DNA from 4 places in the Streptomyces sp. NA02950 genome. Region 2 is predicted to be linked to each of the others. Evidence: riboswitches for the same ligand, from Rfam matches in the RefSeq annotation. Region 2 holds a riboswitch; each other region holds the start of a gene.

Region 1 (7,574 bases), 2.2 Mb from region 2:
CCCACACCGCCGAGGTCTGGGTGACCGTCACATCGTCCAGCACCCCGAGCGAGCCGATGATGACGCCCGCCAGCAGCAGTCCCCTTATCTCGATGTCCGGATAGAGGCCGTGCACCAGACCGGTCTGGTCGTCGGTGTTGCCGGTCAGACTCGCCCAGCCGATGAACACCGAACCCAGCACGCCGATCAGCAGCAGGGAGACCAGGGTGCCGAGGACGGCCACGGATGTCCGGGCCGTCAGCCCGTGGCACATATACAGCGCGAGCAGCATGATCGCGCTGCCCCCGATGACCGCGACCACCAGCGGATTGGAGCCCTGGAGGATCGCCGGGAGGATGAACAGCGTCAGCACTCCGAAGCTGATGGCCAGCGCCACCAGCGCGAAGACCCCGCGCAGCCGTCCGACCGCCACCACGGCGAGGGCGAAGAGCCCGGCGAGCAGTGCCATCGGCATCGACCGGTCGACGTCGGAGACGGAGTACTGGAGGTTCTTTGGCGCCTTGGGCGCGTACGCCAGCTTCAGTTCCTGTCCGGCGCTGAGCTTCCGTGAGGCGTTGGGCTGGATGATTTCGGGGAATTGGCGGCCTTTGTCCTTGCCCGAGGTGACCTCGACGGTGGCCCTCTCACAGCGGCCCTTCCCGCCTCCCGCGCCGCCGCCGCTCCCGTTCCGCGCCGCGCCGCCCTGCCCCGGTTCGCTGGGCTGCTGCGGCTGGGCGCCCACGTCCGCGCAGTTGACCTCCTCGACCTTCACCACCCGTCCGGAGACGGTCTGTTGATCGAAGCCGAGTCCGCTGCGCTGCGCCGCCGAGTGGTCGGGAGTGCCGCCCGGCCAGAGCACGATCAGCCCGGCGGTCACGGCCACGGCGAAGGGGATGAGCACCGCCGCGATGACCTTGCGGAGGCGGGCGGAGACGGGGGTGGCCGGGCCGTGGCCGTGCCCATGACCGTGGCCGTGGCCAGTGCCGTGTGCATGGCCGTGGCTGTCGTGACGGCTGTCGTGACGGCCGTCGTCGTGGTGCTCGTGGGCGGGCGGCGGTCCGGGCGTGCTGTCCCGTCCGGCCGGGGGGTGCTGAGGCGTGGAGGTCACGCCTGCATCATCGCAAGTCGCCGGGAGAGGAACGGCCCCCCTGTTCAGTTCCGCCGGAGAACCGTTAGCGTGGGGGCACCTTTGCAAACGCGGGAGCTCGGAGCACCGGGCTGAGAGGGCGCTGACGCGACAGCTGCGCCGACCGCTGAACCTGTTACCGGGTAATGCCGGCGTAGGGAGTGGGTCTCATGACTCAGCAGGATGCACGCATGCGCGAGAACGCCACCGACATCGGGTGGCACAAGGGATATGTCACGGGTTCCCGCCCGGACATCCAGGTCCCGGTCCGCCGGGTGCACCTCACCAATGGCCGCGATGTGACGCTCTACGACACCTCCGGCCCGTACACCGACCCCCAGATCGACACCGACGTCCGCCGCGGGCTGGCCCCGCTGCGGCAGAACTGGATCGTCGCCCGCGGCGACACCGAGGAGTACCCGGGACGTCCGGTCCGCCCCGAGGACGACGGGCTCAAACACACCTCGCCCCGGGGCGGGTTGCGCAATCTCGACGCGGTCTTCCCCGGCCGTCCGCGCCAGCCGCGCCGCGGCCGGGACGGTGCCCCGGTCACCCAACTCGCCTACGCCCGGCGGGGCGAGATCACGGCCGAGATGGAATACGTGGCGGTGCGCGAGAACGTCTCCCCCGAGGTGGTCCGGGAGGAGATCGCGGCGGGCCGGGCCGTCCTGCCCGCCAACGTCAACCACCCGGAGATCGAGCCGATGATCATCGGTAAGCGATTCCTGGTGAAGGTCAACGCCAACATCGGCAACTCCGCCGTCACCTCCTCCATCGAGGAGGAGGTCGAGAAGATGACCTGGGCGACCCGCTGGGGCGCCGACACGGTCATGGACCTGTCCACCGGCCGCAATATCCACACCACCCGTGAGTGGGTGCTGCGCAACTCCCCCGTCCCCATCGGCACCGTGCCGCTCTACCAGGCCCTGGAGAAGGTCGACGGCAAGGCCGAGGAGCTGACCTGGGAGATCTACAAGGACACGGTCATCGAGCAGGCCGAGCAGGGCGTCGACTACATGACGGTGCACGCGGGCGTCCGGCTGCCCTACGTACCGCTGACCGCCCGCCGCAAGACCGGCATCGTCTCGCGCGGCGGCTCGATCATGGCGGCGTGGTGTCTGGCCCACCACAAGGAGAGCTTCCTCTACACGCACTTCGAGGAGCTCTGCGAGATCCTCGCGGCCTATGACGTCACCTACTCGCTGGGCGACGGACTGCGTCCGGGGTCGATCGCGGACGCCAACGACGAGGCGCAGTTCGCCGAGTTGCGCACCCTCGGTGAGCTCAACCGGATCGCCAAGGAGCACGGCGTCCAGACCATGATCGAAGGCCCGGGCCATGTCCCGATGCACAAGATCAAGGAGAATGTCGACCTCCAGCAGGAGATCTGCGAGGAGGCGCCCTTCTACACCCTGGGCCCGCTCACCACGGACATCGCCCCCGCCTACGACCACATCACCTCGGGCATCGGCGCGGCGATGATCGCCTGGTGGGGCACGGCGATGCTCTGCTACGTCACCCCCAAGGAGCATCTGGGCCTGCCGGACCGCGACGACGTCAAGACCGGCGTGATCACCTACAAGATCGCCGCGCACGCCGCCGATCTGGCCAAGGGCCACCCGGGCGCCCAGGAGTGGGACGACGCACTGTCCGACGCACGGTTCGAGTTCCGCTGGGAGGACCAGTTCAACCTGGCCCTCGACCCGGACACCGCGCGCTCCTTCCACGACGAGACGCTCCCGGCCGAACCCGCGAAAACGGCCCACTTCTGCTCGATGTGCGGACCGAAGTTCTGCTCGATGAAGATCAGCAGGGACATCTCCGAGCGCTTCGGGACGGACGGCGGCTCCAGCGAGGAGATCGAGGCGGGGATGCTCCAGAAGTCCCGTGAGTTCGCCGAAGCGGGCAACCGCGTCTATCTGCCGATCGCGGACTGACCCCGGCGGCCCCGCCGAGCGGCCCCGATCAGGGCCGGGGCCGCTCGGCGGTGGGCTTCCGGGTCAGGAGGGTGCGGCGGGGGCCGTGCCGAAGGGGATGTCGAGGGCGTAGCGCCAGTAGCCGTCGGGGCCGCGGCGGGCGACATCGGTCGCGGTGCCCTCGATACGGACCTCGCTGCCGTCGGCCGCGGTGCCCTCCACGGTCCAGTCCATGATCAGGAGGGCGAGGTCGCCGACGGTGTAGGTGTGGCGGGGGGTGACCCGGATCGGCACCCGCAGCCGCAGGAACTCCTCGCTGGCGCGCAGCCGTTCGGCCCCGGTGAGCATACGGCCCGGCTCGGGGACAAAACCCGCGTCCGGTTCGTAGACCTGGTCGAGGGCCTCGGGGTCGAAGGTGTTGAAGGCTTCGGCGAAGGCATGGGGATGACCGGCGGCCTCGGTCGCCAGCCGCACACGGGGGGAATGTGTCATATGGTCAGCCTAGCCGCCGCCGACGTGGGTCACCAAGGAGAAAGCCATTCCGCCGACGGGTACGACGGCGACGACGGCGACGACGGCGACGACGGGGACGACTGGGACGGCGACCTGGTGCCGAGCTCGTCCGGCCGCACCCGCCGGCCCGAGCCGGACTGCCCGGTCGAGGCCGCGCTCGCGGCGATTTCGGGGCGCTGGACGACCCTGCTGCTCCGCGAGCTGATGGGCGGGCCGCGCGGCTTCACCGAGCTGCGGGCCCTGCTGCCGGAGCTGTCCGCCAAGGTGCTCAGCGACCGACTCCGCGCCCTGCGGGAACGCGGTCTGGTGGCGGTGGAGCGACAGCGCGGCTTCCCGGTGCGCACCCGCTGGGCGCTGACCGAGGCGGGCCGGGCGCTGCGCCCCCTGCTGATCGAGCTGTACGCCACGGGGGAGACCCTGCTGCGGCTGGCCTCCGCCGCCGCACCGCCGCCGTCCGGTCCTCCGCCGGTCAGGCGGTCGCCAGCCGGTTGACCACCGCCTCGGCCACCGCCCGTGCGCTGCCCGGGTTCTGACCGGTGATCAGCCGTTCGTCCTCGACCACATAGGTGTCGAACGGCTCCGCGGCCGTGCTGTAGTCGGCGCCGAGCTTCTTCAACTCCTCCTGGAGGCTGTACGGGACGGCGTCGGCCCGCTGCGCCAGCTCCTCCTCCGGCCAGGAGAAGCCGGTCACCCGCCGTCCCTTGACCAGGGGTTCCCCATCGCTCAGCACCACATTGAGCAGCCCGGTCGCACCGTGGCAGACGGTCGAGACCACCCGGCCGGTCTCGTAGAACCGCGCCATCAGGTCCTCCAGGTCCTGGCTCTGCGGGAAGTCGAACATGACCCCGTGGCCGCCGGTGAGGTAGATGGCGTCGTAGTCCTCCAGGTCCACCTGGGAGATCTTCTTGGTGTCCTCGAGCTGATCCATGTACGCCCGGTCCGCATAGTGCTTGCCGGTGCCCAGTTCGTTCAGCGCCTCATGGGAAAGGCTCTCCGGGTCGATCGGAACCTTCCCGCCGGACGGGCTCGCGATGTCCATGCTGTAGCCGCCCCGCTCGGCGACGTCCCAGAAATGGGTCAGCTCCCCGAGCCACAGCCCCGTCCGCATCCCGGTCTTCTCGTATTCGTCGACATTGGTGACGACGACCAGGATCTTCTTCGTCGCAGGCATCCCATCGCCCCTCTTGCCGATGTCATCGATCGAGGTGCACCTTTTGGTCAATTCGAGCCTAGACCGGGCGGATTCGGGCGGCAACGCGGCCGGGTGGCCGGTGCGGTGGGACGGGGTCATGCTGGAACCGTGTCCGCATCCGGCCCGCCCCCTCAGCCGGGCCGGAGCCCGCCCGAGGGGGCCAGGGCCATCGGAGGGCCTTGGAAGTGAGGTCCGTCGAGCCCGCCTAGTCGGGCTGGTGCTCCGGGCCGCCGTAGTCCGGGCTGCTGTAGTCCGGGCTGCTGTAGCGCGGGCGGGCCTTGGGCCCCTCGTCGTCCGTACTGAAACCGGGGCGGCTGTACCCCAGGTGCGGGGTCCGGCCGACCGCCTCCGACCTGCTGGGGACGTAGGCCCCGGAGGCCGGTGCGGGGGCCGACGGATTCGCCAGCGCCTCGCTCAGGAACGGCAGCACACCACGCTCCATCAGGGCCCGTCGCCACACCTCCTTCGCCCGGTCCATCTCCTCCATCTGCTCACTGCGCGCCCCGCCCCTTATCGCGCTGGAGCCGTTGCGCAGCGCGGTCAGCAGCAGACCGACGGCGGCGATCAGCATGGCCGCCGCGGCGAGCGCGGCGAAGAACCAGCCCGCGGTGACCATGGGGTGGGCGATGGAGGGTTCGGGGTCCAGCACGCTCAGCACATAGCCGACGAGCAGAAAGATGATCGCGGCCGTCCCGGCGAGCACCGGGGCCAGCACGGCGAGCATGGCCACCAGCCCCGCCCCCGCGGCGTCCTGCACGGCCCCGGCGAGGCCCACCGGACCCTCCTCATCCGCCGCCGTCCCCACTCCTCCGGAAAGCGGAAGGGGCGGGGCGGGCTCGCGCAGCCGGGCGCGCGCCTCCACGAAGTCCTGGTACTCCGGCGCGGCGCACGCCGCGATGGCGGTCGAGGCGCTGAGCGCCATCGTGCGCAGCTGGTCGGCGGTCAGCCGTCCCGTGCCGGTGAGGTCCGGATGAAGGTCCGCGGTACGCAGCGCCTCGTCGAGAACGCGCTCGAACTCCGGGCGGTCCTCGGTCAGCAGGTGCGGAGCGCTTGTCATGGTGCATCCCCCGATACTCCGTAAGGCCTTGAAGCCCGGCTTTCACCGGGCAGTCGGGCGGAAACGGAGGAGAGCCTGCGACGGATAAGCCGATGGTAGAGCCGATCCGGCGCGGGGTGACAGCAAGTTTCGCGAATTGCTCCCGCGCCGGTGAAACTCTCTACCTGCCCACGAAAGCGTTCGCTGAACCCTCAGTCGTCCAGCGGAAGTTGCACAACCAGCAGTTTTCCGGCCATTGTGACGCCGCCGTCCATGGCCACGGCGAGCTGGTCGGCATAGACGTGCGGCCCTTCGACGACGGGTGCGCCGCCGTCCTCGTCGTCCTCCGAGCCGACCTCGCCGAGCAGATACGGAATCGGACTGTGGCCGTGGACGATGCGCTGCCCGCCGTAGGCGTCGAGCAGTTCGCGGACGGCCGTCGGACCGGCGTCCTCGTCCCGGAACGCGAACCGCTTGGTGAACTTGCGGAACAGGTCCCAGCACTCGTCGGCGTCACTGCGCTGGAGCGTCTCGGTCACGGTGTCGTTGACCGCCTCGATCGAGTCGCCGTACTCCAGATAGGCGGTGGTGTCGGAGTGGACGAGCAGATGGCCGTCCTCCTCGGCCATCGCGTCCAGCCGGGACATCCACTGGAGGTGGTGGTCCTCCAGCCGCTCCATGTCGCTGCGCTGGCCGCCGTTGAGCAGCCAGGCGGCCTGGAAGGAGGCGGTGCCCGCACCGGAGTTGACGGGGGTGTCCCCGAACCGTTTGGCCCCGATCAGCAGCAGCTCGTGATTGCCCATCAGCGCCTTGCAGTAGCCCCCGGCGGCGGCGGCCTCGGCGGAGAGCTGCATGACGAGGTCGATGACCCCGATGCCGTCCGGGCCGCGGTCGGTGAAGTCACCGAGGAACCACAGCCGGGTGTTGCCCGCGGACCAGTTGCCCTTGGCGTCGATCAGGCCCTCGGCGGCGAGTGCCTCGCGCAGCTCGTCGTAGTAGCCGTGGACATCGCCCACGACGTACAGCGGGCCGGGCCCCCCGCCCTCGGCGAGCGGCCCCTCCTCGGGCTCGGGCACCGGGGTGAACGCCACGGTCGGACGGTCCTGCGGGGGGACCAGCGGGGTGTCCGGGACGGTGTGGCCCGGGCCCATGACGGGCAGCCGCTCGGTCGGCGTGTACTCGCGCGGCGGCGCCTGGGCGGGCGGCGTGGGCGGAGTGGGCGCGGGCGCCGGGGAGACGGGCGCGGAGGGTGCCCCGGGCGCCGGTGACGCGCTCCGCGGCACGCGCGCCTGCGCCACGGGCACCGATGGCGGGGACGCGGGCGGCGATGGCACGGGCGCCTGGGCCCCGGGCGTGGACGTCCCGTACGCGGGCACGGGCGGGATCGCCGCCGTGGTCCCTGCCGTGGCTTCCAGACCGGCCCCCTGAGTCATCGACCCCTCCACCATCGCGCCGCCGTGCCACCTTGTGGACCTTGCCTGGTCGACGGCGGTCCGCGGTGTCGTCCGCCCATCATAGGAATGACCGTGAGGGCTTGTGACGCACCAGGGGGCTGTCAATCGGTGCTCGATCCTGCTTGGACGGACTTTTATCCCGGATTGGCCCGGTAGGGGAAGTCCATCGGCCCCAGGTCCTGCTCGGGTCATCCTTGAGTCGCTCTCAGGTCAGCCTCCGGCGCGGCTGCGCGGTGCGCTGACCGTCGTACGCGGGGGACGGCGCTGTGACGACCTCCGCACCATCAATTCCGTGGGTATGACCTGTTCCAGGGGGTGGTCGGTGCCGACCCCCTCGATGGCGTCGATCAGCAACTGT
Region 2 (7,574 bases):
GGGGCGCAGGTCCAGCTCGCAGCCCCCGGAGGCGTACCAGGCGCGGATGTGCTCGGGCGTCGTCAGCACCCGCCACACCCGGTCGATGGGCGCGGAGACGTACACCTCGCGCTCGATCCGGTCGGCCACGGTCACGGTCACGGCGACCACCTCCGGCTTCCACGGTAGGCGGGGCGTCTCCGGGACGCCCCATCGCCGCTGCCGGCCCCTGGCAGCCGTCACCGGTCTGGAAGCCGTCACCTAGAAGGCGGGCCGCTCCGGGTCCAGCGCCGCCAGCCCCTCCGCCGGGGACGACGCCTCCGCGAAGTGGCGGCGCGGGATCCGGCCCGCCCGGCGGGCCAGCCGCCCCGCCTCCACCGCGTGCCGCATCGCCGCCGCCATCAGCACCGGCTCCCGCGCCCGGGTGACGGCCGAGGCGAGCATCACCGCCGCACAGCCCAGCTCCATCGCGAGCGAGGCGTCCGACGCGGTGCCCGCGCCCGCGTCGAGGATCACCGGCACGGTGGCCCGATCGACGATCAGCTCGAAGTTGTGCGGATTGCGGATGCCGAGACCGGAGCCGATGGGCGAGCCCAGCGGCATGATCGCGGCGCAGCCCACGTCCTCCAGCTTGCGGGCGAGCACCGGGTCGTCGTTGGTGTACGGCAGCACGGTGAAGCCGTCGTCCACCAGGGTCTCGGCGGCGTCCAGCAGCTCCACGGGGTCGGGGAGGAGGGTGCGCTCGTCGGCCACCACCTCGAGCTTCACCCAGTCCGTGCCCAGCGCCTCACGGGCCAGCCGCGCGGTCAGCACGGCCTCCCCGGCGGTGAAACAGCCCGCGGTGTTGGGCAGCGCGCGGATGCCGTGCCGCTCCAGCACGGAGAGCACCGAACCCTGCACGGTGGGGTCCAGTCGCCGCATCGCGACCGTCGTCAGCTCGGTGCCGGAGGCGAGCAGGGAGTTCTCCAGGATCTCCAGACTGGGCGCCCCGCCGGTGCCCATGATCAGGCGGGAGCCGAAGTCGGTCCCGGCGATGGTGAGCGGGTCGGCGGCGGGCGCGGGCGCCGTGCCTCCGGCCCCGGGCGTCGTGGTGTGCGTGGTGTGCGTGGTCGTGTCCGTCGTCGTGTCCGTCGTGGTGGGAGCCATCGGTCAGCCTCCCTGGACCGCGGTGAGGACCTCGACACGGTCGCCCTCGCCCAGGGCCGTCACCGGCCACTGGCCGCGCGGTACCACGGTCTCGTTGACGGCCGCGGCGACGCCCGAGGGCGCCTGGGTGAGGGTGGCCACCAGCCGGTCGAGGGTGGTGCCCTCGACGATCTCGCGGGGCTCCCCGTTTACGGAGACGGTCATGCGGGCTGCTCCTGGAGTGCGTTGATCGAGGGCCGTGCGGTGCCGTCGAGCCGGTGCGGGGTGAACGCGCGGGCCACCGGCGGGAGTTCTCCGCCGGTCAGCGCCTCGGCCATGACATCGCCCGTGATCGGGGTGAGAAGGACGCCGTTGCGGAAGTGGCCGGTGGCCATCTGGAGCCCCGGCAGCGACGTCGGCCCGAGGAAGGGGCCGTTGTCGGGGGAGCCGGGGCGCAGCCCGGCACAGGTCTCGACGAGCGGCAGTTCGGTGATGCCGGGGAGCAACTCATGGGCGTCGCGCAGCAGCTCGTACACCCCGCTCGCGGTGACCGTGGTGTCCCAGCCGCGCTCCTCGGAGGTCGCGCCGATCACCAGCTCGCCGTTGAGGCGCGGGACGAGATAGACGTCCGTGCCGCGCACCACGGCCCGTACCACCCGGGACAGGAACGGCCGGTAGGCGGCGGGCACGGTCAGCCGCAGCACCTGGCCCTTGACCGGGCGCACCGGCGGCAGCACCTCCTGGGGCAACCCCGCCAGCCGGGCGCTGAGGCTTCCGGCGGCCAGCACGGTCTGCCCGGCGCGGATCCGGGTACCGTCGGCCAGCTCCGCGCCCGTGGCGCGGTCCCCGGCGACCGTCAGCCGCTCGGCGAGGACGCGGTGGACGACCACACCGGCCCGCTCGCAGGCGCGCAGCAGCGCCGCCGCCAGCCGCCGCGGATCCACCTGGTGATCGCCGTCGACGCGCATCCCGCCGCGGACGCCCGGTGCCAGCATCGGTTCCAGACGGCGGCATTCGCGCCCGGTCAGCCACTCCACGTCCAGCCCGTAGCGCTGGTGCTGCTCATGGAGGTCGCGCAGATGGGCGCGGTCGTCGGCGTCGAGCGCCACCATGAGCGTGCCGCAGTCGCGGTAGCCGACCTCCTGGCCGCCCGCCTCCTCCACCTCCGCCACGAACTCCGGATAGCGGGCCGCGGACGCGAGATTGAGATCGAGCAGCGCGTGCTCGCCGTACCGGAACTCCCCGACGGATCCCAGCATCCCGGCCGCCACCATGGCCGCCCCGCCGCCGGGCGCCGGGTCCGCCAGCGCGGTCCGCAGCCCGCGCTGGGCCGCCCGCCAGGCCGTGACCAGCCCGATGATGCCGCCCCCGATCACGAGGGCGTCGTAGCTCCGCGTTCCCTTGGTGCTCGCATGGGTCCCCGATGTGCGCATGGGCTTGCTGCCCCTCCCTTCGCCGGTATGACCCGGATCAGGTTCATACGGTCGGAGGCCGCCCCAGCCTCCCTCTCAGCCCGGTGCGTCCGAACTCCCGCGAGTGCTCTGTGGCGCCACACTAGTACGAGCCTCGAACGGCCCGGAAGGGCGAACCGGGCGAGCCGGGAATCACGGCAACAACCTGCCGTATGCCTTTCACCGATCGTGAATGGGAGATCTCGCCCCGCGCTCTGCGGTCCGTCCCGCACACCGCCATACAGTGATCGTGTGAGCGATGAGACGACGAGGTCGACGTCCACAGTGGGCAGCGGACAGCGTGTGGTGATCGTCGGCGCGGGCATGGCGGGAGTGCAGACCGCCGTCGCGCTGCGCGAAGAGGGCTGGGCCGGGGAGATCCTGCTGCTGGGCGCGGAGCCCCACCAGCCGTACGACCGGCCGCCGCTGTCCAAGGCCGTGCTGCTCGGCAAGGCCGAAGGGTCGGCGTTCGACGTGGACTTCCAGGCGCTCGGCATCGAGCTGCGGCTCGGTGTCACGGTCTCCGCGCTGAGCAGCGGCGACCGGCGGCTGGAGACCGAGTCCGGGCCGGTGCCGTACGACGTCGTGGTGCTCGCCACCGGTGCCGAGCCGATCGCCCTGCCCGGCAGCGAGGGCGTCCCCGGTGTCCATCTGCTGCGCACCCTGGACGACGCCGAGCGGCTGCGCCCGGTGCTCGCCCGGCAGCACGAGATCGTGGTCGTGGGGGCGGGCTGGATCGGCGCGGAGTTCGTCACCGCCGCCCGGGAGGCGGGCTGCGCGGTGACCGTCGTCGAGGCCGCCGACCGGCCGCTGGCGGGCGCCCTCCCGGCCGAGGTCGCCGCCCCCATGGCCGACTGGTACGCGGACTACGGCGCCACCCTGGTCACCGGCGCCCGGGTGGACGCGGTGGACGAGAGCGGGCTGCTGCTCGGTGACGGCACCCGGCTGCGGGCGGGCGCGGTGGTCGTCGGCATCGGCGCGCGGCCCGCCACGGACTGGCTGGCGGGCTCCGGCGTGAACCTGGCGGACGACCGGTCCGTGGCCGCCGACGAGCGGCTGCGCACCTCGGTGCCGGACGTCTACGCGGTCGGCGACTGCGCGTCCTTCCCCTCCGCGCGCTACGGCACCCGGCTGCTGGTGCACCACTGGGACAACGCGCTCCAGGGGCCGCGCACGGTGGCCGCCAACGTCGTGGGCAGCCGGACGGCCGCGCACACCGCGGTCGCGGTCTACGACCCGGTGCCGTACTTCTGGTCCGAGCAGTTCGGGCGGTTCGTCCAGTACGCGGGGCACCACTCGGAGGCCGACGAACTGGTGTGGCGGGGTGATCCGGCCGGGGCGTCCTGGGCGGTCTGCTGGCTGCGGGAGGGGGCCCTGGTCGCTCTGCTGGCCGTCGGCCGTCCGCGCGATCTGGCCCAGGGCCGCAGGCTGATCGAGCGCGGCGCCCGGCTGGACCGGGTACGGGCCATGGACCCCTCGGTGCCGCTGAAGTCCGCCGTTTCCTGACCGTTCCCGACCGCCGGGCCGACGCGGGCGGACCCGGCGGCGGGGGCCCGGCGGTCGGGTCGGGGCGGCCCGCGCGGCGGACACCCGGCTATCCACTGTCAGTCCCAGATGGCAGGCTTGTTCCGTGACCGAGATTGACGCAAAGATCGATGCTCTCGTCCCCGCCTGGCTCACCCTCCCCGACGCCGCCGAGAAGCTCGGTGTCGAGGTGACCCGCGTCCGGCAGCTTGTCAAGGAGGGCCAGCTGATCGCGGTACGCCGTGGCGAGAACCGGGTGCTCCAGGTGCCCGAGGAGTTCATCGGTGACGGCAAGGTCGTCAAGGGCCTCGTGGGGACCTTGACGCTTCTGAAGGACGACGGCTTCAGCGATGAAGAGATGCTGGAGTGGCTTTTCACCCCCGACCCCAGCCTGCCCGGCACCCCGGCGCGGGCCCTGCGCGAGAATCGCGGCACGGAAGTGAAGCGCCGGGCACAGGCCCTGGCCGTCTGACCGCACTACGCATTCACGCACCACGCACCACCACCTCGGCGTACGGGCGGGGTCATCGTCCCCAGCCCGTACGCCGCCGACCCGGGGGGACCGCCGCACCATGACCGCCACCAGCCCGTCCGCCGGCTCGCACGGAAGCCTGTCCGCCGGCTCGTCCGCTCGCGAGCGGCTGGCCGACGCGCGGCTGTATCTGTGCACCGACGCCCGGAAGCGCCAGGGCGACCTGCCGGAGTTCCTGGACGCCGTACTGGCCTCCGGGGTGGACATCGTCCAGCTCCGGGACAAGGGCATGGAGGCCGCCGAGGAGCTGGACCACCTGGCCGTCTTCGCCGAGGCGTGCCGCCGCCACGGCAAGCTGCTGGCGGTCAACGACCGCGCGGACGTCGCCCACGCCATCGACTCCGATGTCCTCCATCTGGGCCAGGGAGACCTTCCCGTTCCGGCGGCCCGCGCGATCCTCGGCCGAGACGTGCTGATCGGGCGCTCCACCCATGCGGAGGCGGAGGTGGACGCGGCGGTCGCCCAGCCCGGCGTCGACTACTTCTGCACCGGCCCCTGCTGGCCCACCCCCACCAAGCCCGGCCGCCCCGCCCCGGGGCTGTCCCTGGTGCGCCACACGGCCGCGCTGCGCCCCTCCCGCCCCTGGTTCGCCATCGGCGGTATCGACGCGTCCAACCTGGACGAGGTGCTGGAGGCGGGGGCGCGGCGGATCGTGGTGGTCCGGGCGATCACGGCCGCCGACGACCCGGCGGAGGCGGCGGCGAGCCTGGCCAAGCGGGTCCGCGCCGCGTAGTCCCCGGTGAGGGGAGGGCGTGCCGGGTGTCCGCACTGCGGGACGCGACCCCGGCAAAAGGTAAATATCGTCCTCTCGGGTGGGCGCGGTCCACCCCGCTGGCTAACCTTCCCAATATGGCCCTAGGCACCGCTTCCACCAGGACCGATCGCGCGCGCACCGTGCGTGATCTGCTCGCGTCGGGCGAGCAGTCGTATTCCTTCGAGTTCTTCGCCCCCAAAACGGCGAAGGGCGAGCACACGCTGTGGAACGCCATCCGCCGACTGGAGGCCGTCTCGCCGACCTTCGTCTCCGTGACGTACGGCGCCGGCGGCTCCTCCCGCGAGGGCACGGTGCGCGCCACCGAGCGCATCGCGACCGACACCACCCTGACCCCCGTCGCCCATCTGACCGCGATCGACCACTCCCGGGCCGAGCTGCGCAACATCATCGGCCAGTACGCCGACGCCGGGATCCGGAACATGCTCGCGCTGCGCGGTGACCCACCGGGCGACCCGATGGGGGAGTGGATCCGGCACCCCGAGGGCCTGGGCTACGCCGCCGAGCTGGTCCGGCTGATCAAGGAGTCGGGCGACTTCTGCGTGGGCGTCGCCGCCTTCCCCGAGATGCACCCCCGCTCCACGGACTGGGACACCGACATCCGTCACTTCGTGAACAAGTGCCGCGCGGGCGCCGATTTCGCGATCACGCAGATGTTCTTCTTCCCGGAGGACTATCTGCGGCTGCGCGACCGGGTGGCGGCAGCGGGCTGTACGACGCCCATCATCCCTGAGATCATGCCGGTCACGAACGTGCGGCAGATCGAGCGGTTCGCCAAGCTCAGCAATGCCGCGTTCCCGCCCGAGCTCGCGGAGAGGATCCTGGCGGTGAAGGACGACGCGGCCGCTGTACGCTCGATCGGGATCGACTACGCCACCGAGCTGTGTGCGCGGTTGATGGCCGAGGAGATCCCCGGGCTGCACTTCATCACCCTGAACCACTCCACGGCGACGCTGGAAATCTACGAGAATCTGGGACTGCATCAGCGGTCCTCGTGACGGCAGCCGACGGGCAGCCGCACTGAGAGGGGCGGGCATGGGCTGGACGGTCCTCTACATCGCTTTCGGCGTCGTCGCGCTGTGGCTGCTGGGAGAGGTGCTGCTGCAGTACAAGGCGCGGCTGCGCTGGCGGCTGCTGGCCTTCGTCGGTTTCCTCGGCGTCGTCGCCGGGGTGCTGGTCCCGTCCGTGCTGGTGATCGGGATCGGCGCGGTCGCGTTCGCGATCGGCCAGACCTATGTGACGCTCTCCTTCCGGCGCGGCTTCGAGGCCGGATGGGCGCTGCGCGGCGGACTGCCGGGGCTCGGCGGGGGCCGGGACGAGGAGCGCGCCGGGCCGCCCGAGCCGGAGGCGGAACCGATCCTTGAGGTCTCGGAGCTCGAGGCGGTCCCGAGCGCCCCGGCCGAACCGCCCATGTACCGGCCCGAGCCGATGCCCGACGACACCGGTGAGTACGGCGTCTACGACGACAGCTCGCCCTTCATGCCCTCCGCACCCGCCGGGGCGTCCGCGTACGGCGGGGGCGCGGACGGCGGCTACAGCGCGTACGAGACCTACGGCGGCTACGGCTCGCAGGACAACAGCCAGGGCCACGGCTACGCCTACGGCCAGGACGTGTATGCCGACGCGGGTCAGGCGGGGCAGCAGGGGCAGTACGACTACGGCAACGAGGCGTACGCGGCGTACGGCGACCCGTACGGTGGCGCCCAGCCGCAGCCCCAGCCGCAGCCCCAGGCCGATCCGTACGCCCAGCAGCAGCCGTACGGCCAGCAGCAGTACCCCGATCCGTACGCCGCCTACGGGCAGCAGGACCCGTACGCCGCCGACCCGCTCGGCGGCGACCACTGGGCGGCGGCCGGCTCGTACCCCGAGCAGGCGCAGTACGCCCCCGGCGGCGACGCGATGCAGCCCGGCGGCACCTGGGTGCCCCAGCAGCGCGACGGCGAGGCCCGGCCCCCGGCCGACCAGCCGTACCCCTACCCGCAGCAGGGCTTCCAGCAGGGCTACGACGAGCAGTACCGCTACTGACCCCGACGACGGGCCGCCCCGCCCGGGCACGTGCCGGCGCTGCCGCGCCCGTCCCGTCGCGTGTTCCGCCGGACGCCGACCGCGGCGGCCCGACCGCGTCCGGGCGGCGCTCGAGCGGCGCGGCCCAGCCCTCGGCCGAGCGGCCGTATCCGTACCGGCAGCGGGG
Region 3 (7,574 bases), 1.5 Mb from region 2:
GTCCTCCGCGATGGCGTCCAGGATGCCGCCGTAGAGCACATAGGCGGTGCGGATGCACGGCCGGGAGACCGGGTCGAGTATCGCCAGACCGGGGGCAGCCTCGCGGTACACCCCGCGGGTGAGGTCGGCGGCGGCCCGCAGCGCGGCCACGATCCGCGGATCGTGGACACCGGTGGCGTGGCTCCACTCCAGCAGCGCCCGGTCCACGCCGTGCGCGGCCAGCAGATCGCCGGGCAGATAGACCCGGCCGCGCTCCAGGTCCTCGCCCACGTCCCGCAGGAAGTTGGTGAGCTGGAAGGCGACACCGAGGGCGGCGGCGTGCGGGGCGGCCTCCGCGCGCGGTACGACGGTGCCGAGCACGGGCAGCATCTGCAACCCGATGACGGCCGCGGAGCCGTGCATATAGGCGCGCAGATCGCCGTAGGTGGGGTAGTCGGTCACGTCCAGATCGCTGCGCATGGAGGCCATGAAGTCGGTGAAGTGCCGGTGGTCGATGCCGTACACGGCGGCGGTGTGCGCCAGGGCCCGTACCACCGGATCGTCGCTGCCGCCGGTGCGCAGCCCGGTGGTCAGCCGCACCTGGAGCGCGTCCAGCGCCGCGCCGCGCTCGGCCGGACCGGCGTCGCTCCCCAGGTCGTCCACGATGTCGTCGGCCCAGCGGGCGAAGCCGTACAGGGCGTGCACCGCGGGTCTGCGGGCCACCGGCAGCAGCCGGGTGGCGAGGAAATACGTCTTGCCGTGGTGTGCGTTCAGCGCCCGGCAGCGGGTGTACGCGGCGCGCAGCGCCGGGTCGAGGATGCCCGCGGCGTCCAGCTCCCGTGCGGTCATGCGCCACCGACCTTGCCGGTCAGGGCGGGTGGCCGGGCGGTGGCGCGGGACGGTGGCCTTCTGGTGGCCGACGGCCGCCCGGTGATCCGGAGGGCGGCCAGCTTGCCGGAGAGCAGGACCGTCGGCACCCCCACACCGGGTGTGGTGCCGCATCCGGCCAGTACCGCGTTGGCCACTCCGCGCACCAGATTGCGGGGCCGGAACGGGCCGGTCTGAGCGAAGGTGTGCGCGGCGGAGAAGGGGGTGCCCGCCGCATGCCCATCGGCCGCCCAGTCGGCCGGGGTGACCAGGCACTCCTCCTCGATGGCGGCGCCGAGCCCGGCCAGGCCGCGGCGCTCCAGCTCGGTCAGCAGACCGTCGCGGTACCGGGGTGCCAGCTCCCGCCACGCGCGCGGACCGGGCCCGATAGCGGTGTTGGGGCACGGCGCGAGGACGTAGTGCAGATGGCGGCCGGGCGGGGCGAGGCCCGGATCGTGGGTGGTCGGGCGGGTGATCAGCAGGGACGGATCGGTCATCGGCCGCCCGGCGCGGGTGAGTTCGTCGAAGGTGCTCCGCCAGGCCGCGCCGAAGGAGAGGGTGTGGTGCGACAGCTGGGGCCAGGTGCGGTCGGTGCCCGCGTGCAATACGACCGCCGATGGTGCGTGGCGCAGCCGCAGCGGGCGGCGCGGCCGTCGCCCCAACAGCCGGTAGCAGACCGGCAGATCGGGGGTGAGGACCACCGCGTCGCAGGGGATGCGGCCGTGGTCGGTGAGGACGGCGGTGACACGGTCCCCGGTGCGTTCCAGCCGGGTGACCCGGTGCCGGTAGCGCAGTTCGGCACCCGCGTCGGCGGCCGCGGCGGCCAGCGCGCGCGGCAGGGCGTGCATACCACCGCGCGGGAAATACACCCCGGCCACGGTGTCCATGTACGCGATGACGGCGTACGCGGCCAGCGCCCGCTCGGGCGGCACCCCGACGTACAGCGCCTGGAAGCTGAACACGCGGCGCACCCGCTCGTCGTCGAGGAAGCGGCCGAGAGTTGCGTCGAGCCGTCCGAAGCCGCCGAGGGCGGCGAGCCGTGCCAGATCGGGATGGAGGAGCTGGAGCGGGGAGTCGTAGTTGGTGTCGATGAAACGCCGCATCTGGACCACGTAGAGCCGCTCCAGCCAGGCCCGCAGCCGCCGGTAGCCGAGCGCTTCGCGGGGGCCCGCGAACCGGCGGACCTCCTCCTCCATGGCGGCGGCGCTCGTGTGGACGTCGAGGTGCTCACCATCGGCGAAACGAGCACGGTAGGCCGGGTGCAGGCCGATCAGCTCCAGCCGGTCGGTGAGCCGGTCGCCGACGGCGGCGAGCGCCTCCTCGATCAGATGCGGCATGGTCAGCACGGTCGGGCCGGTGTCCATCCGGTAGCCACCGCGCTCGGTCCGTCCGGCCCGCCCGCCGGGCAGGGTGGCTCGCTCCACGACGGTCACCCGGCGTCCGGCACCCAGCAGATGGAGTGCGGCCGCCAGCCCGGACAGTCCCGCGCCGACCACCACCACATGGTCGGTGCGTCCCTTGACCGTCCTCATCGGCCGCCGCTCCCGGGCGCGGGCACCTCCGGGTCCACGGCAGGGGCCGGGCTCCGTTCTCCCGCGGTGCGGCGCATGGCACTTCCTCTCCTGACACGGCCCGGTGGCGGCAGCCGTATCAGGCGGTCCGCCACCTCCGACATCTTCGACACCTCCGACGGACATACGGTCCGACGACCCGTCGCATCAGGAGATGTGCCCGCTCAGAGGGTGGCCGTGTCGCCCCCGCACCCCTTTGGCCCAACCGGCGTGGTGTTCCGCCACGCGTGGGCGTAGGCCGCGGCGGCCGAACGGGGGTCCTCGGCCGCGCACACCCCGGAGACCACGGCCGCGCCCGCCGCACCGGCGGCCCGCAGCCGGGGCAGATCGGCCGGGGTGACACCGCCGATGGCGACGGCGGGCAGCGGGCTGAGCCGCACGAGCCGGGCGAAGCCGTCGTGGCCGAGGGCGGGCGGCGCGTCCGCCTTGGTGCGGGTGGAGTGCAGGGCCCCGATGCCCACATGGTCGACACGGGCGGTGTCCTCGGCCGCCGCCCGCACCTCGCCGGGCGTGCCCGCGCTGAGCCCGAGCACCGCCTCTCCGCCGATCAGCTCCCGTACGGCGGAGGCGGGCAGGTCCGACTGACCCACATGGACACCCGTCACCCGGGCACCGGCGGCCCGCGCGGCCAGGAACACATCGACCCGGTCGTTGACGATCAGCGCCACCGGCTCCGGAAGGACCGCGGCCACCTCCAGCACCGTGTGCAGGAAGTCCCGGCCGTCCGCGTCCTTCTCGCGCACCTGCACCGCGGTGACCCCACCGGCCACGGCGCGGGCCACGGTCTCGGCCACGCTCCGGCCGTGGGCGGCGCACTGGGCGGTGTCGGTGACCAGATACACCGACAGATCCACCGGCCGTGCCGCGGACGACGGGCTCGGGGCGCCGCTCATGAGACCGCGCTCATGAGATCGCCGCCCGCTCGGTGAGCTCCGACGGCTCCAGCGCGGCGAGGGCGTCCAGGAACGCCACCGCGAAACTCCCGGGGCCCGACGCCTCCCGCGCGGCGAGCTCGGCGGCCACGGTGTACACGGCCACGGCGGCCACCGTGGTGGCGAACCGGTCCTCGTCCAACGCCGCGAACGCCGCCATCACCGCCCCCAGCGCGCAGCCGCCGCCGGTGACCCGGGTCAGCAGCGCGTCCCCGTTGGCGATCCGGGCGTGCCGGGTGCCGTCGGTGACCACGTCCACCGGACCGGACACGGCGACCACCCCGCCGGTGGTGCGCGCCAGCGCCTCGGCGGCCTGCCGTGCCGCCTCCACCTCGTGCGCGGAGTCCACTCCGCGGCCCCCGTCACCGCCGTCCGCCAGGGCGATGATCTCGGAGGCGTTGCCGCGGATCACGGTGGGCCGCAGCTCCAGCAGCCGCCGCGCCAGCCCGGTGCGCACCGGCAGGGCGCCGACGGCCACCGGGTCCAGCACCCACGGGGTCCCGGCCGCTCCGGCCGCTCGCGCCGCCTCGGCCATGGCGGTGCGCTGCTCCGCGTGCGGCGTGCCCACGTTGACCAGCACGCCTGACGCGATCCCGGCGAACGGCCCGGCCTCCTCGGGGATGTCCACCATCGCGGGGGAGGCACCCAGGGCCAGCAGCGCGTTCGCGGTGAATCCGGTCACGACCGCGTTGGTCAGACACTGCACCAGCGGGGTGGTGTCGCGCACCCGGGCGAGGGCGTGCGCGGCGAAGGCGGTGTGCTCGGGGGCGGTGGAAGGGTCCATGGCGGAACGCTCCGGAAGGGGTCGGGACGGCGGCGGGGGGACAGGGGCGGCGCCGGACCTCACTCCGGCACCGGGCCGAGGCGGCGCGGCTCCCCGGCGGGCGCGTGGCGGCGCATCCTGAGCGGTGCGTAGACCAGGAGTGCCGCGAGGAAGGCGGTGTAGTAGGCCAGATCGGCGCCGTGCAGCGCCTCGGCCACCGGGCCCGTGTACAGGCTGGTGTCCATGAACGGTACCGCCGCGGCGAAGGCGGCCGCGAACGCCGGCAGCGCGGGCCACCAGGGCTGCGGGCGGGCGTTCTCGGTGGCCAGGTCGACCGGCGCGCCACCGCGGGGCCGGGCCCGGGCGAACCAGTCCACGGCCACGACGGCGACGAAACCGGGGATCCAGTAGCCGAACAGCCGTCCCGGCCCGCCGTAGCGGTGGGTCTCCGGCACGGGTGCGATACCGCGGGCCTCGACCCGCAGATCCCCCGGGGAGGCGGGCATCCGTCCGTCGTGGACGGAGGCCGGGGCGGTGGCCGCCGGGCCGCCGGGGGCATGCGGCAATGACATGGGTGACATCCCTCCGCCAGTGCTAACTGGTTCAGGTTCGACGGGTGTGATCTCAGCCCCCGCAGGGGCACCCCGTGTCCGGGTAAGGCGGCCCCAGCGTAACCCTTCGATCCATGGCGCCCTTTCCGAGGGCGGTCGGCGGGGCCACCACGGCCCAGCGGAGCGTCAGCCGCACTGCCAGGTGAACACGGCCGCCTCGAAACGGCCCGCGGCGAGGTCCTCGGGGCGGATCAGCCAGTACAGGACATCCCCGTCACCCCACATCATGCCGGTGTCCTCGTCGGAGTCGAACTGGGCCAGCAGCACCCACCGCGCCGCCTCCTCCTCCACCCGCGGGTCCTCCCAGCCGACCTCGTCGCCCAGCGCCGCCTTGGCGACCGTGATCTCCACGGCGTCCTGCACACGGCGTGCCCGCCGATCTGGTGCGCGGCCCCGGCCCGGTGGTCCCACAGCGCCTCCTGGAACGTGCCGGAGCGCACCGGATGGGCGTAGCGCTCCATGACGGACAGCGCGCCGAGCCCGAACGCGGCCCTCAGCGCGGTCGATTCGGAGTCCGGGCGCTCGGTGCCACCCGGGCCGTCAGCGGCACGGCCGGAAAACGGGGTGAGCCCCTCGGGAGCGGGCCGCTCGGGGAAGCCGGCGGACCCGGGCGGCAGATGCAGCAGCCGCGCACCGGCCCAGGTGTCCGGATCGCAGGTGTCCACCACCGCCTCGCACTCCTCGTCCTCGAGGTAGAAGAAGGCCAGCCGGCCCTCGGGGCGCAGCGGGATGTCCAGCTCGTCCACGGGCAGCGCGGCACAGTCGACCACGGCCACGAACGACAGCGGGCCGTGAGCCCCCCAGACGGGCCACTCCATGTCCTCGGGCAGCCGGGGCAGACCGCCGAGCTGACCGCCCACCGGATCGCCCGCACCGGCCGCCCGGAGGTGGGCGGCCGGGCGCAGCAGCGCCGTCCAGCGGTCGGCCAGGTCGGTGGGCAAGTGGGTGCGGGCCGGCGTGTGCAGGGCATCGGGCCCGGTGTTCTCACGGGTGTCCGTACCCACCATGGTGGTCACCGGCGCCGACAGCCCCGCCCCGGGTTCCCGCTCCCGGAGGGGAGGCGCCGCGTGACGCCCGCCACCCGACGGGAAAAGCGCTGCGAACGCACCGCCGGTCTTGGTACGTTCTGCGCAGCGGGCGGCTCTCAGGTGTGCTTCCTTCTCACTCGATTACTACGACAACCAGCGCACCGCACTTCCGCCCGCTCCAAGGCTTCACGCCGCGCCCGCCCGTACCGGCGGGCGCGGCTGTTTTCCGTCGGCGGGGGCCGTCGGACAAGGGGGATTCAGCATGACCGCCACCACCCGTGCCGCGTATGCCCGGACCGAACTCCGCGGTGTCGCCGAGGTGCTGCTCGCCCGTCGGGGCGCGGTGTTCCTGCCCGCCCACGACCGGGCGTCCGGGCCGGTGTCCCCGGAGGTGCTCGCCGGTGTGGTCCTGCTCGAGGCCGACCTCCTCGACCGCGGCTATGTGCTGTCCGCGCCGCTGCGCGAAGCACTCACCGGGAGCGGCCCCACGGCGATGGCCGTCGCCGGACGTACCCTGCTCGCCGACATCGACCGGGCGCTCGGGGCCGATCGCGACCACACCCCGATCTTCCGGCGGTTCCCCGACAGCACGCCGCACGACACCACGGCCTGCTACGTGGACCGGGTGCTGACCCTGCTGGCACAGCATCCGCGGCAGCCGTGTGTGCTGTGCGGAAGCGAGGGCACCGTCCACGCCGTCTCGCCGTGTGCGCATCTGGTGTGCCGCCGGTGCTTCGACGGATCGGACTTCGCCGCCTGCCCGATCTGCTACCGCGCCATCTCCGACGACGACCCGTTCCTGCGTCCGGCCCCGCCGCGGCCCGAGGCCGGACGCCACCGCGCACTGCCCGAGCGGCTGCGTGTCCTCGCCCTCGGCGGCGACATGGCGGCCCGTCGGCACGCCGTCCACGAGGAAACGGGCCGCCTGCTGAGCCGTACCGCCGCGCTGTCCCCGCAAGACGCCGATGACCTCGCCGCACTGCTCGAGGCGTGCGGCCGCGCCGACCTGGAGTGGCTTCCCACGACCCTGCCCGGGCGCGAGACGAAGGCGCGTGTCCTGGCGTGGCTGCTGCGCGCACCGGAGACCCGCGCCCAGGTGCTTCCCGAGGTGGCGGCGCGACTGGACACCGCCACCGACATCCTGCGGCTGCTGGCCGTGTGGTCCGGTGGCGACCCGGGCCTGGTGGAGGTCCCGCGGCTGGCCCCGGTGCCCCGGCCGGTGCGCCGGGCCCTGCTGGGCGCGCTCGACGCGCTCGACCCGGCCCTCGCCGTCGCCGACATGCGGCGCCACCGCGCGCTGTGGATCCCCGCGGCCCACGCCCTGCACCCCTTCGAGTACGCGGACCGCTATCCGCACGCCGCGCTCGCGGTGGCGGCCCTGCGGAACATCCGACTGCCGTACGACCGGTTCGGCGACGCCCTGCGCACCGCCGCCGAGCCGCTGACCTCGGTCGACACCACCGGTGACCGGCCGCGGGTGCGCACCTGGGGCGGGCGGGTGGAGACGGCGCTCGCCGACGGCGACCACCGCCGCGCCACCGCCCTGCTCGCCCAGCGCCCCGGTGAACTCCTGCGCCGCCTGGACCATCTGCTGCGGCTGGCCGGTGACGACACCGAACCCGTCCTGTCCGCCCTGCCCCGAGCGGCCACCCGGGTGTCGCCCGCGGTGCTGCTGTCCGCGCTCGGCGCCCTGCGCGCCCGCCGGCGGCCCACCGGCGAGCGAGTGTTCTTCCCCAAGGGCGCCCAGGCCAAGGCGTATCTGGCCGACGACGACCGGGACGCCCCGACGGGCCATGCGGTCGAGACGGCCATCACCGCCCTGA
Region 4 (7,574 bases), 4.1 Mb from region 2:
CAGCAAAGCACGGACCTTCGCCAGCAGACCGTCAGAGATGTACTCGCTCATGCCGCCGCCCCCTTCCTCGAGGAACGGCGCGTGCGCGCGGCGGACCGCAACAGCGGGACCGTCTTGGTCAGCTCCTTGGCGTAGAGCGCGTCCCATCCGGCGATCTCATCGCCAGCGGCAGCAGCCTCACGCAGGTCGCGCAGGACCTCCCGCGCCACGGCCAGCCGCGCCTGGCGGTCCTTCGCCGATTCCGGGTGCGGCGGACCGACGAACAACTCACGGTCCAGGCCGACAGGCCCCTCATCGAAGCCGAAAGCCAACTCCTCGAACTCAGAGGCACTGACGGCCTCCTGATCTCCTATGAATGTACGCATCACGGAACTCCTGCTGCCTGGTCAGGCAGGGGGTAGGGCCCGGGGCGGTCGCGGTCTTTGGCGAGAGGACGACCGCACCCGGGCGCTTGAGGTGACAGAGGTCGGCTACCGGGTCCCGCTACCGCCGCACGAGCCGCAGGGCTGGCGGGTCTGGGAACCGTTGCCGGTGATGACCCATTGGCCTCCGCCGGTGCCGTTGCAGGTGGTGCAGCGGATCGGGGCGCCCATCAGCGGGTCCCGCTTCCGCAGCAGGAGCCGCAGGTGCGCCAGGTCTGGCGGGTGACTCCGCCTTCCGAGGTGGTCTCGGTCCGACCGCCGGCGCCCCCGCAGGAGCCGCATGTCATGCTGGTGATCACAGGTTGCCTCTCATTCAGGTGCCTGTACGCGGTCCTCCGGGGGGGCAACCCGGGGGACCGCTCTGGTTTCGACCACTCGGTGTCGAGCGGACGCGGCCTCTCGACACCAGCCGCTGGCGGCCGTTGTCGAGGACCGTGCGCGCTCGAAGCGCATGTAGGGACTTGGGTGCCAACCCATCCGGGCCCTGGATTCCGGTGCGTCATCGTCGCTGCTCTGACGCGAGCAGGGCGGCGCGGCCGGGTGGCACCCTGAGGGGTGTTCTCCAGAGCCAGCACGTGGTGATGCCGCCGACGACGTAACCCGGTCGTCCTCGGGGATGGGGGCTCTCACCCCATCTCGATTCACTGTTCAGTTCTGAAGCAACGAGCGCTTCCTTTGAACCCGTTTCACGGGGCCCTCCGGGCGTGTTTGTGCAGGTCAGTCGTTGGTCACCGGATCGGCTCTCGCGGGCTAACGGAAGCTAGCTTGCACTAGCTCATGCTAGTTCGCAACTGGGTATGCACGGCCCGGTCGGAGTTGGCGCCGCCGGATACCCTCGAAGCCATGAGTGGTGTGGCGAGCGACCCGAGGCCCAAGCCGGTGAAGGTGGCCGACGCGATGCGCGGTCGGATCGAGAGCGGCAGCTACCCGGACGGCAAGCTGCCGACGGTCAAGGAGATGGCGCAGGAGTTCGGATACGCCACGCAGACCGTCCGAGACGGAATGCGCATCCTGATGGACGAAGGGTTGGTTGTCTCTGCGGGGAATCGTGGGTATTTCGTCGCGGGAGGTAAGTCGGAGCTGTCAGAGGGCAGCCGGGGCGTCGGCGAAGAACTCAAGGAATTGCGCCTCCAGATTCAGGTATTGGCGGAGCGCGTGGCGGCACTCGAAGAGCGCGCCAACTCGGGTGGTATGTGATCTGAAATAACCATGACAGGTCGCGCCACTCGAAATAAGTGACAGCGAAGGGGCAGCAGGATCGGACAGGGGACACTTGAGGTGTCACCGTTCTGTCCTCTTGCGTGTCCCCTCGGCCGACGGACCAGACTCGCGGTAGATACCCGGAGGAGGGCGAGATGAGCGACGGCAGGCCCGCATGGGCGCGACGTATCGCAGCGGAGCGGATGGCGCGTGACTGGTCCCAGCTCGACGCGGTCAAGGCGATGAGGGCGCATGCCTCGACGGAGCTGCCAGCCGACGACAGCATGGTGCGCCAGTGGAAGCGCTGGGAGTCCGGGGCCATGCCCGGAGAGTTCTACCGCCCCATCATCGCGGCCACATTCGGGACCGTGACGCACGCGTTGTTTCCTGCGCCGTCACGTCGGAATGGCGATGCGGAAATCCTTGTTGCGAGTGGCATGGAGACGCTCGAAATTGTCAGTCGCCTCAACCGATCCGACGTGGACAATGCCACCTTGGATGCGCTCCGCATGACCACGGATCGCCTTTGCTCGGAGTATCCGCATTTGCCGAGCGAACAGCTCCTCCTGGAGGGGCGCCAATGGCTGAAGCGCGTCGTCGACCTCACCTCGAAGAACCTCACGCTCGCACAGCATCGTGAGGTGCTGGCGCTTTCCGGCTGGCTGGCTCTTCTCGTCGGCTGTGTGGAATACGACTCCGGTGACCGCCACGCCGCGGAGTCCACCCGCCGCGCGGCTCTCTCGTTGGCGACTGAGTCTGATCACGCGGAGGTGGCGGGCTGGGCGCATGAGATGCGCGCGTGGTTCGCGCTGACCACGGGCGACTACCGGGGCGTCATCGCTGCGGCCCAAGCGGGCGCCGAGCGAGCGGGGAACCACAGCGTGGCTGTGCAGCTCGCTGCCCAGGAAGCCAAGGCGTGGGCCCGTCTCGGCGACCGTCGGCAGACAGAGGTTGCTCTCGACCGCGGGCGGCGCCTGCTTGAAGGGATGCCGCACCCTGACAACCTCGATCACCACTTCGTGGTGGATCCGGCGAAGTTCGACTTCTACGCGATGGACTGCTATCGGCTCGTCGGCGAAGACAAGCTCGCCCGCACCTTGGCTGATGAGGTGCTGCGGACTGGTACGGACTTCGATGGCACGGAGCGCAGCCCGATGCGGAACGCCGAAGCGCGGGTCACGCTCGGTGTGACGGCGGCCCGAGAGGGAGACCTCGAACAGGCACTGATCCATGGCGAGCGTGCACTTCAAGGGGAGCGGCAGTCTGTTCCGTCGCTCATCATGACCAGCCGGGAACTGGCGGCCGTGGTCAAGAAACGGTACGCGACCGAGCCAGCAGCACAGGAGTACCTGTCTCACCTGCGAGACCTCGGCCAGGCCAAGCCTGGATTCCTTCCCTCGTAGGGCGACGGCGGGGCCGTCTGGGGGCCGTCCGAGGGCGGCCAACGACGACCAACAACGACCGTCAACGACCACCCTCCGGGGCGACGGCCGCAGGTCACAGGAATCGATCTGCGACACTGGGTGGACCATGCCTAAGCCCGGAGAACTCACTTTCGTCGCGCCGCGCGGGGCCAAGAAGCCCCCGCGGCACCTTGCCGACCTCACCCCCGCCGAGCGCCGAGAGGCCGTCGCGGCGCTGGGGGAGAAGCCCTTTCGGGCCGGTCAGGTGTCGCGCCACTACTTCGCGCGGTACACCGACGATCCGGCCCGGTGGACGGACATCCCCGCCGCCGCGCGCGAGAAGCTGGCGGGCGGGCTGCTTCCGGACCTGATGAGCGTGGTGCGTCACATCAGCTGTGACGACGACACGACCCGCAAGACCCTGTGGCGGCTCTTCGACGGCACGCTGGTGGAGTCCGTGCTGATGCGCTACCCGGACCGGGTCACCATGTGCATCAGCTCCCAGGCGGGCTGCGGGATGAACTGCCCGTTCTGCGCCACCGGCCAGGCGGGTCTGGACCGCAATCTGTCCACCGCCGAGATCGTCCACCAGATCGTCGACGGGATGCGGGCGCTGCGGGACGGCGAGATCCCCGGCGGTCCGGCCCGGCTGTCCAACATCGTCTTCATGGGCATGGGCGAGCCGCTGGCCAATTACAACCGGGTCGTGGGCGCCGTCCGCAGGCTCACCGACCCCGAGCCGGACGGTCTTGGCCTGTCCCAGCGCGGGATCACCGTCTCCACCGTCGGACTGGTTCCGGCGATGCTGCGCTTCGCCGACGAGGGCTTCAAGTGCCGGCTCGCGGTCTCGCTGCACGCCCCCGACGACGAGCTGCGCGACACCCTCGTCCCGGTCAACACGCGCTGGAAGGTCCGTGAGGTCCTGGACGCCGCGTGGGAGTACGCGGAGAAGTCCGGCCGCCGGATCTCCATCGAGTACGCCCTGATCAAGGACATCAACGACCAGGCGTGGCGGGCCGATCTGCTCGGCCGGCTGCTCAAGGGCCACCGGGTGCATGTCAACCTGATCCCGCTCAACCCGACGCCCGGCTCCAAGTGGACGGCCTCCCGCCCCGAGGACGAGAAAGCGTTCGTGGCGGCCCTGGAGGCGCACGGTGTGCCGGTGACCGTCCGGGACACCCGGGGGCAGGAGATCGACGGGGCCTGCGGGCAGCTGGCGGCCACGGAGCGCTGAACGACGGCTGATACCGTGCCTTCGCGACGTCGCACCGTCGTACAAATGAACATTCCGACAGGGGAGCGCTCAGGGCGCTGAGAGTGCGGCACGGCCGCAGACCCTCGGACCTGATCCGGGTCATACCGGCGTAGGGAGTCAGCATCAGCATGAACAGCCACCTCCGGCGTGCCATCGGCACCGCCCTCGCCGGTTCGCTCGGCCTGATGGCCCTCGCGGGCTGCGGGGAGGATTCCCAAAGCTCCGGCGGCGCGGACTCCAAGACCGTGACCCTGGTCTCGCACGACTCCTTCGCGGTCTCCAAGTCCGTGCTCAAGGAGTTCACCGACAAGACCGGATACACGGTGCGCACGCAGACCGGCGGTGACGCGGGCTCGGCCGTCAACCAGGCCATCCTGTCCAAGGACCATCCGCAGGGCGATGTCTTCTTCGGCGTCGACAACACCCTGCTCTCCCGCGCGCTCGACCACGGCCTGTTCACGCCGTACCGGGCCAAGGGCCTGGACAAGGTCCCGGCCGCGCTCCAGCTGGACGCGGACCGGCACCGCGTCACCCCGGTCGACTACGGCGACATCTGCGTCAACTACGACCGGAAGTACTTCGCCGACAAGAGGCTGGCGCCGCCCCGGACGTTCGCGGACCTCACCAAGCCCGCCTACAAGAACCTGCTCGTCACCGAGAACGCGGCCACCTCCTCTCCCGGCCTCGGCTTCCTCCTCGGCACGGCCGCCAGGTACGGCGACGACGGCTGGAAGGGCTACTGGAAGAAGCTGCGGGCCAACGGGGTCGAGGTCGTCGACGGCTGGGAGCAGGCGTACTTCGACCGCTTCTCCGGCGGCGGCAAGGGCGACAAGCCGCTTGTCGTCTCCTACGCCTCCAGCCCGCCCGCCGGGGTGGCGGACGCCAAGACCAAGCCCGCGAAGGCTCCGACCGGGGTGGCGACGGGAACCTGTTTCCGGCAGGTGGAATTCGCCGGGCTGCTGAACGGCGCGTCCAACCCCAAGGGCGGCAAGGCGCTGCTGGACTTCCTGCTGAGCAAGCGGTTCCAGGCGGACGTTCCGCTCAATATGTACGTCAACCCCGCGCGCGAGGACGTCAAGCTGCCCGAGCTCTTCACCCGGTACGGGGTCGAGATCGCCGATCCGGCCATCCTGTCCCCGCAGAAGATCGCCAAGAACCGTGAGCCGTGGGTCAAGGCATGGTCCTCGCTCGTCCTGTAGGGACCGCCGAGACCACCGGGGAGACCGAGGAGAAGCGGGGGCCGGGGCCGCGGCGGCGCGATCCGCGCGGTGCGGCGCTGCGGCTCGCCCTGATGGCCGTGCCCCTCGCGTTCTTCGGGATCTTCTTCGCGTATCCGGTGGCCGCCATCGTCGCCCGGGGCCTGCGCGCCGACGGCCGGTGGCGGATCGGCCGGATCCCGGAGGTGGTGGGCGATCCGGCCGTGGTGGACATCCTGTGGTTCACCGGCTGGCAGGCCGCCGTCTCCACCGCCCTGACCCTGCTGATCGCCCTGCCCGGCGCCTATGCCTTCGCCCGTTTCGCCTTCCCCGGCAAGGGACTGCTGCGGGCGGTGGTCACCGTGCCCTTCGTCCTGCCCACCGTTGTTGTCGGCTCGGCGTTCCTGGCGCTGCTCGGCCGCGGCGGACTGCTGGACGAGCTGTGGGGGGTGCGGCTGGACACCTCGGTCTGGGCGATCCTCCTCGCCCATGTCTTCTTCAACTACGCGGTGGTGGTACGGACCGTGGGCGGGCTGTGGGCCCAGCTCGACCCGCGACAGGAGGAGGCCGCGCGGATGCTCGGCGCGAGCCGCCTGGGCGCCTGGCGACGGGTCACCCTGCCCGCGCTGGCACCCGCCGTGGCCGCCGCGGCCCTGATGGTCTTCCTCTTCACCTTCACCTCCTTCGGGGTGGTGCAGATCCTCGGCGGCCCGCGCTACGCCACCCTGGAGGTGGCGATCTACCGGGAGACCGCGCAGCTGCTCGATCTGCCGACCGCCGCGGTGCTCACCCTCGTCCAGTTCGCGGCGGTCGGGGGTGTGCTGGCCCTGCACGCGTGGACGGTGCGGCGCCGGGAGAGCGCCCTGCGGCTGGTCGACCCCGCCCGCACCGCGCGCCGCCCCCAGGGACCGGCGCAGTGGGCGCTGCTGGGAAGTGTGCTGTCCGTCGCCGCGCTGCTGATCGTGACCCCGCTCGCGGTGCTGGTGGAACGCTCGCTCCACGGGCCCGACGGCTACGGGTTCACCTACTACCGGGCACTCCAGTCGGCGGCCGACAGCGGCGGAACGTTCTTCGTGGCCCCGTTGGAGGCCGTCGGGAACTCCCTGCGGTACGCGGCCGTCTCCACCGTCATCGCCCTGGTCGTGGGCGGTCTCGCGGCCGCCGCCCTCACCCGGCGGGCGGGCAGGCTGGTGCGGGGGTTCGACGCGCTGCTGATGCTGCCGCTGGGCACCTCCGCCGTCACCGTCGGCTTCGGCTTCCTCATCGCCCTGGACGAGCCCCCGCTGGATCTGCGCGCCTCCTGGATCCTGGTGCCGCTGGCCCAGGCCCTGGTGGGCGTGCCGTTCGTGGTACGGACCATGCTGCCGGTGCTGCGGGCGGTGGACCACCGGCTGCGCGAGGCCGCGGCGGTGCTGGGCGCCTCCCCGTTGCGCGTCTGGCGGGAGGTGGACCTGCCGCTGGTGGGGCGGGCCCTGGCGGTGGCCGCGGGCTTCGCGTTCGCCGTGTCGCTGGGCGAGTTCGGGGCGACGGTGTTCATCGCCCGGCCCGACCACCCGACCCTGCCGGTGGCCGTCGCCCGCTTCCTGGGCCGCGCCGGTGAGCTCAGCTACGGGCAGGCGATGGCGCTGAGCACGATCCTGATGCTGGTCTGCGCCGCGTCCCTGGTGGCGCTGGAGCGCATCCGCACCGACCGTTCCGGGGAGTTCTGAATGACGCTGCTGCGCCTTGACGGGGTGTCGGTCAGGTTCGGCCGCCATGACGCGCTGGCCGCCGTGGACCTGGAGGTCGCCGAGCACCGGACGGTGTGTGTGCTGGGGCCGAGCGGCAGCGGCAAGTCCACCCTGCTACGGGTGGTGGCCGGGCTCCAGCGCGCCGACGCGGGCCGGGTCTGGCTCGCGGGCCGCGACCAGACCGGCGTCCCCGCCCACCGGCGCGGAGTGGGCCTGATGTTCCAGGACCACCAGCTCTTCCCGCAGCGGGACGTGGGCGGCAATGTCGCCTTCGGGCTGCGGATGCGCCGGGCGGGGCGTACGGAGACCGAGCGCACCGTCGCCGAACTGCTGGACCTGGTCGGGCTGCCCGGCGCCCAGCGGCGCGC

What was found. A riboswitch is a leader RNA that binds a small molecule or an ion and turns the genes downstream of it on or off. The one in region 2 is predicted to bind thiamine pyrophosphate.
Region 1: it holds a riboswitch for thiamine pyrophosphate, as region 2 does, so the genes downstream of both, thiC (phosphomethylpyrimidine synthase ThiC) here and thiO (glycine oxidase ThiO) in region 2, are expected to answer to the same signal.
Region 3: it holds a riboswitch for thiamine pyrophosphate, as region 2 does, so the genes downstream of both, HUT19_RS36210 (hypothetical protein) here and thiO (glycine oxidase ThiO) in region 2, are expected to answer to the same signal.
Region 4: it holds a riboswitch for thiamine pyrophosphate, as region 2 does, so the genes downstream of both, HUT19_RS11470 (thiamine ABC transporter substrate binding subunit) here and thiO (glycine oxidase ThiO) in region 2, are expected to answer to the same signal.

Annotation. Positions count from the first base shown of each region.
Region 1 is NZ_CP054916.1:4,685,393-4,692,966, forward strand. It holds gene HUT19_RS20435 (YibE/F family protein) at 1-1,087, opposite strand, end outside; TPP riboswitch at 1,167-1,283, shown strand; gene thiC (phosphomethylpyrimidine synthase ThiC) at 1,276-3,042, shown strand; gene HUT19_RS20445 (DUF4440 domain-containing protein) at 3,106-3,513, opposite strand; gene HUT19_RS20450 (helix-turn-helix domain-containing protein) at 3,514-4,026, shown strand; gene HUT19_RS20455 (type 1 glutamine amidotransferase domain-containing protein) at 4,004-4,705, opposite strand; gene HUT19_RS20460 (hypothetical protein) at 4,932-5,783, opposite strand; gene HUT19_RS20465 (metallophosphoesterase) at 5,975-7,210, opposite strand; gene HUT19_RS20470 (LacI family DNA-binding transcriptional regulator) at 7,427-7,574, opposite strand, start outside.
Region 2 is NZ_CP054916.1:6,839,931-6,847,504, forward strand. It holds gene HUT19_RS30065 (SRPBCC domain-containing protein) at 1-141, opposite strand, end outside; gene HUT19_RS30070 (thiazole synthase) at 241-1,125, opposite strand; gene thiS (sulfur carrier protein ThiS) at 1,129-1,329, opposite strand; gene thiO (glycine oxidase ThiO) at 1,326-2,537, opposite strand; TPP riboswitch at 2,535-2,648, opposite strand; gene HUT19_RS30085 (NAD(P)/FAD-dependent oxidoreductase) at 2,880-4,061, shown strand; gene HUT19_RS30090 (Rv2175c family DNA-binding protein) at 4,186-4,551, shown strand; gene thiE (thiamine phosphate synthase) at 4,652-5,344, shown strand; gene metF (methylenetetrahydrofolate reductase [NAD(P)H]) at 5,461-6,381, shown strand; gene HUT19_RS30105 (hypothetical protein) at 6,419-7,408, shown strand.
Region 3 is NZ_CP054916.1:8,359,674-8,367,247, forward strand. It holds gene HUT19_RS36190 (phytoene/squalene synthase family protein) at 1-828, opposite strand, end outside; gene crtI (phytoene desaturase family protein) at 825-2,378, opposite strand; gene thiE (thiamine phosphate synthase) at 2,582-3,310, opposite strand; gene thiM (hydroxyethylthiazole kinase) at 3,321-4,133, opposite strand; partial or broken gene HUT19_RS36210 (hypothetical protein) at 4,193-4,525, opposite strand; TPP riboswitch at 4,676-4,769, opposite strand; gene HUT19_RS43610 (DUF1963 domain-containing protein) at 4,850-4,990, opposite strand; gene HUT19_RS36215 (DUF1963 domain-containing protein) at 4,948-5,730, opposite strand; gene HUT19_RS36220 (MXAN_6230/SCO0854 family RING domain-containing protein) at 6,014-7,574, shown strand, end outside.
Region 4 is NZ_CP054916.1:2,757,595-2,765,168, reverse strand. It holds gene HUT19_RS11495 (DUF2786 domain-containing protein) at 1-51, opposite strand, end outside; gene HUT19_RS11490 (hypothetical protein) at 48-365, opposite strand; gene HUT19_RS11485 (winged helix-turn-helix domain-containing protein) at 1,266-1,619, shown strand; gene HUT19_RS11480 (XRE family transcriptional regulator) at 1,778-3,025, shown strand; gene rlmN (23S rRNA (adenine(2503)-C(2))-methyltransferase RlmN) at 3,153-4,259, shown strand; TPP riboswitch at 4,309-4,413, shown strand; gene HUT19_RS11470 (thiamine ABC transporter substrate binding subunit) at 4,409-5,479, shown strand; gene HUT19_RS11465 (iron ABC transporter permease) at 5,572-7,185, shown strand; gene HUT19_RS11460 (ABC transporter ATP-binding protein) at 7,186-7,574, shown strand, end outside.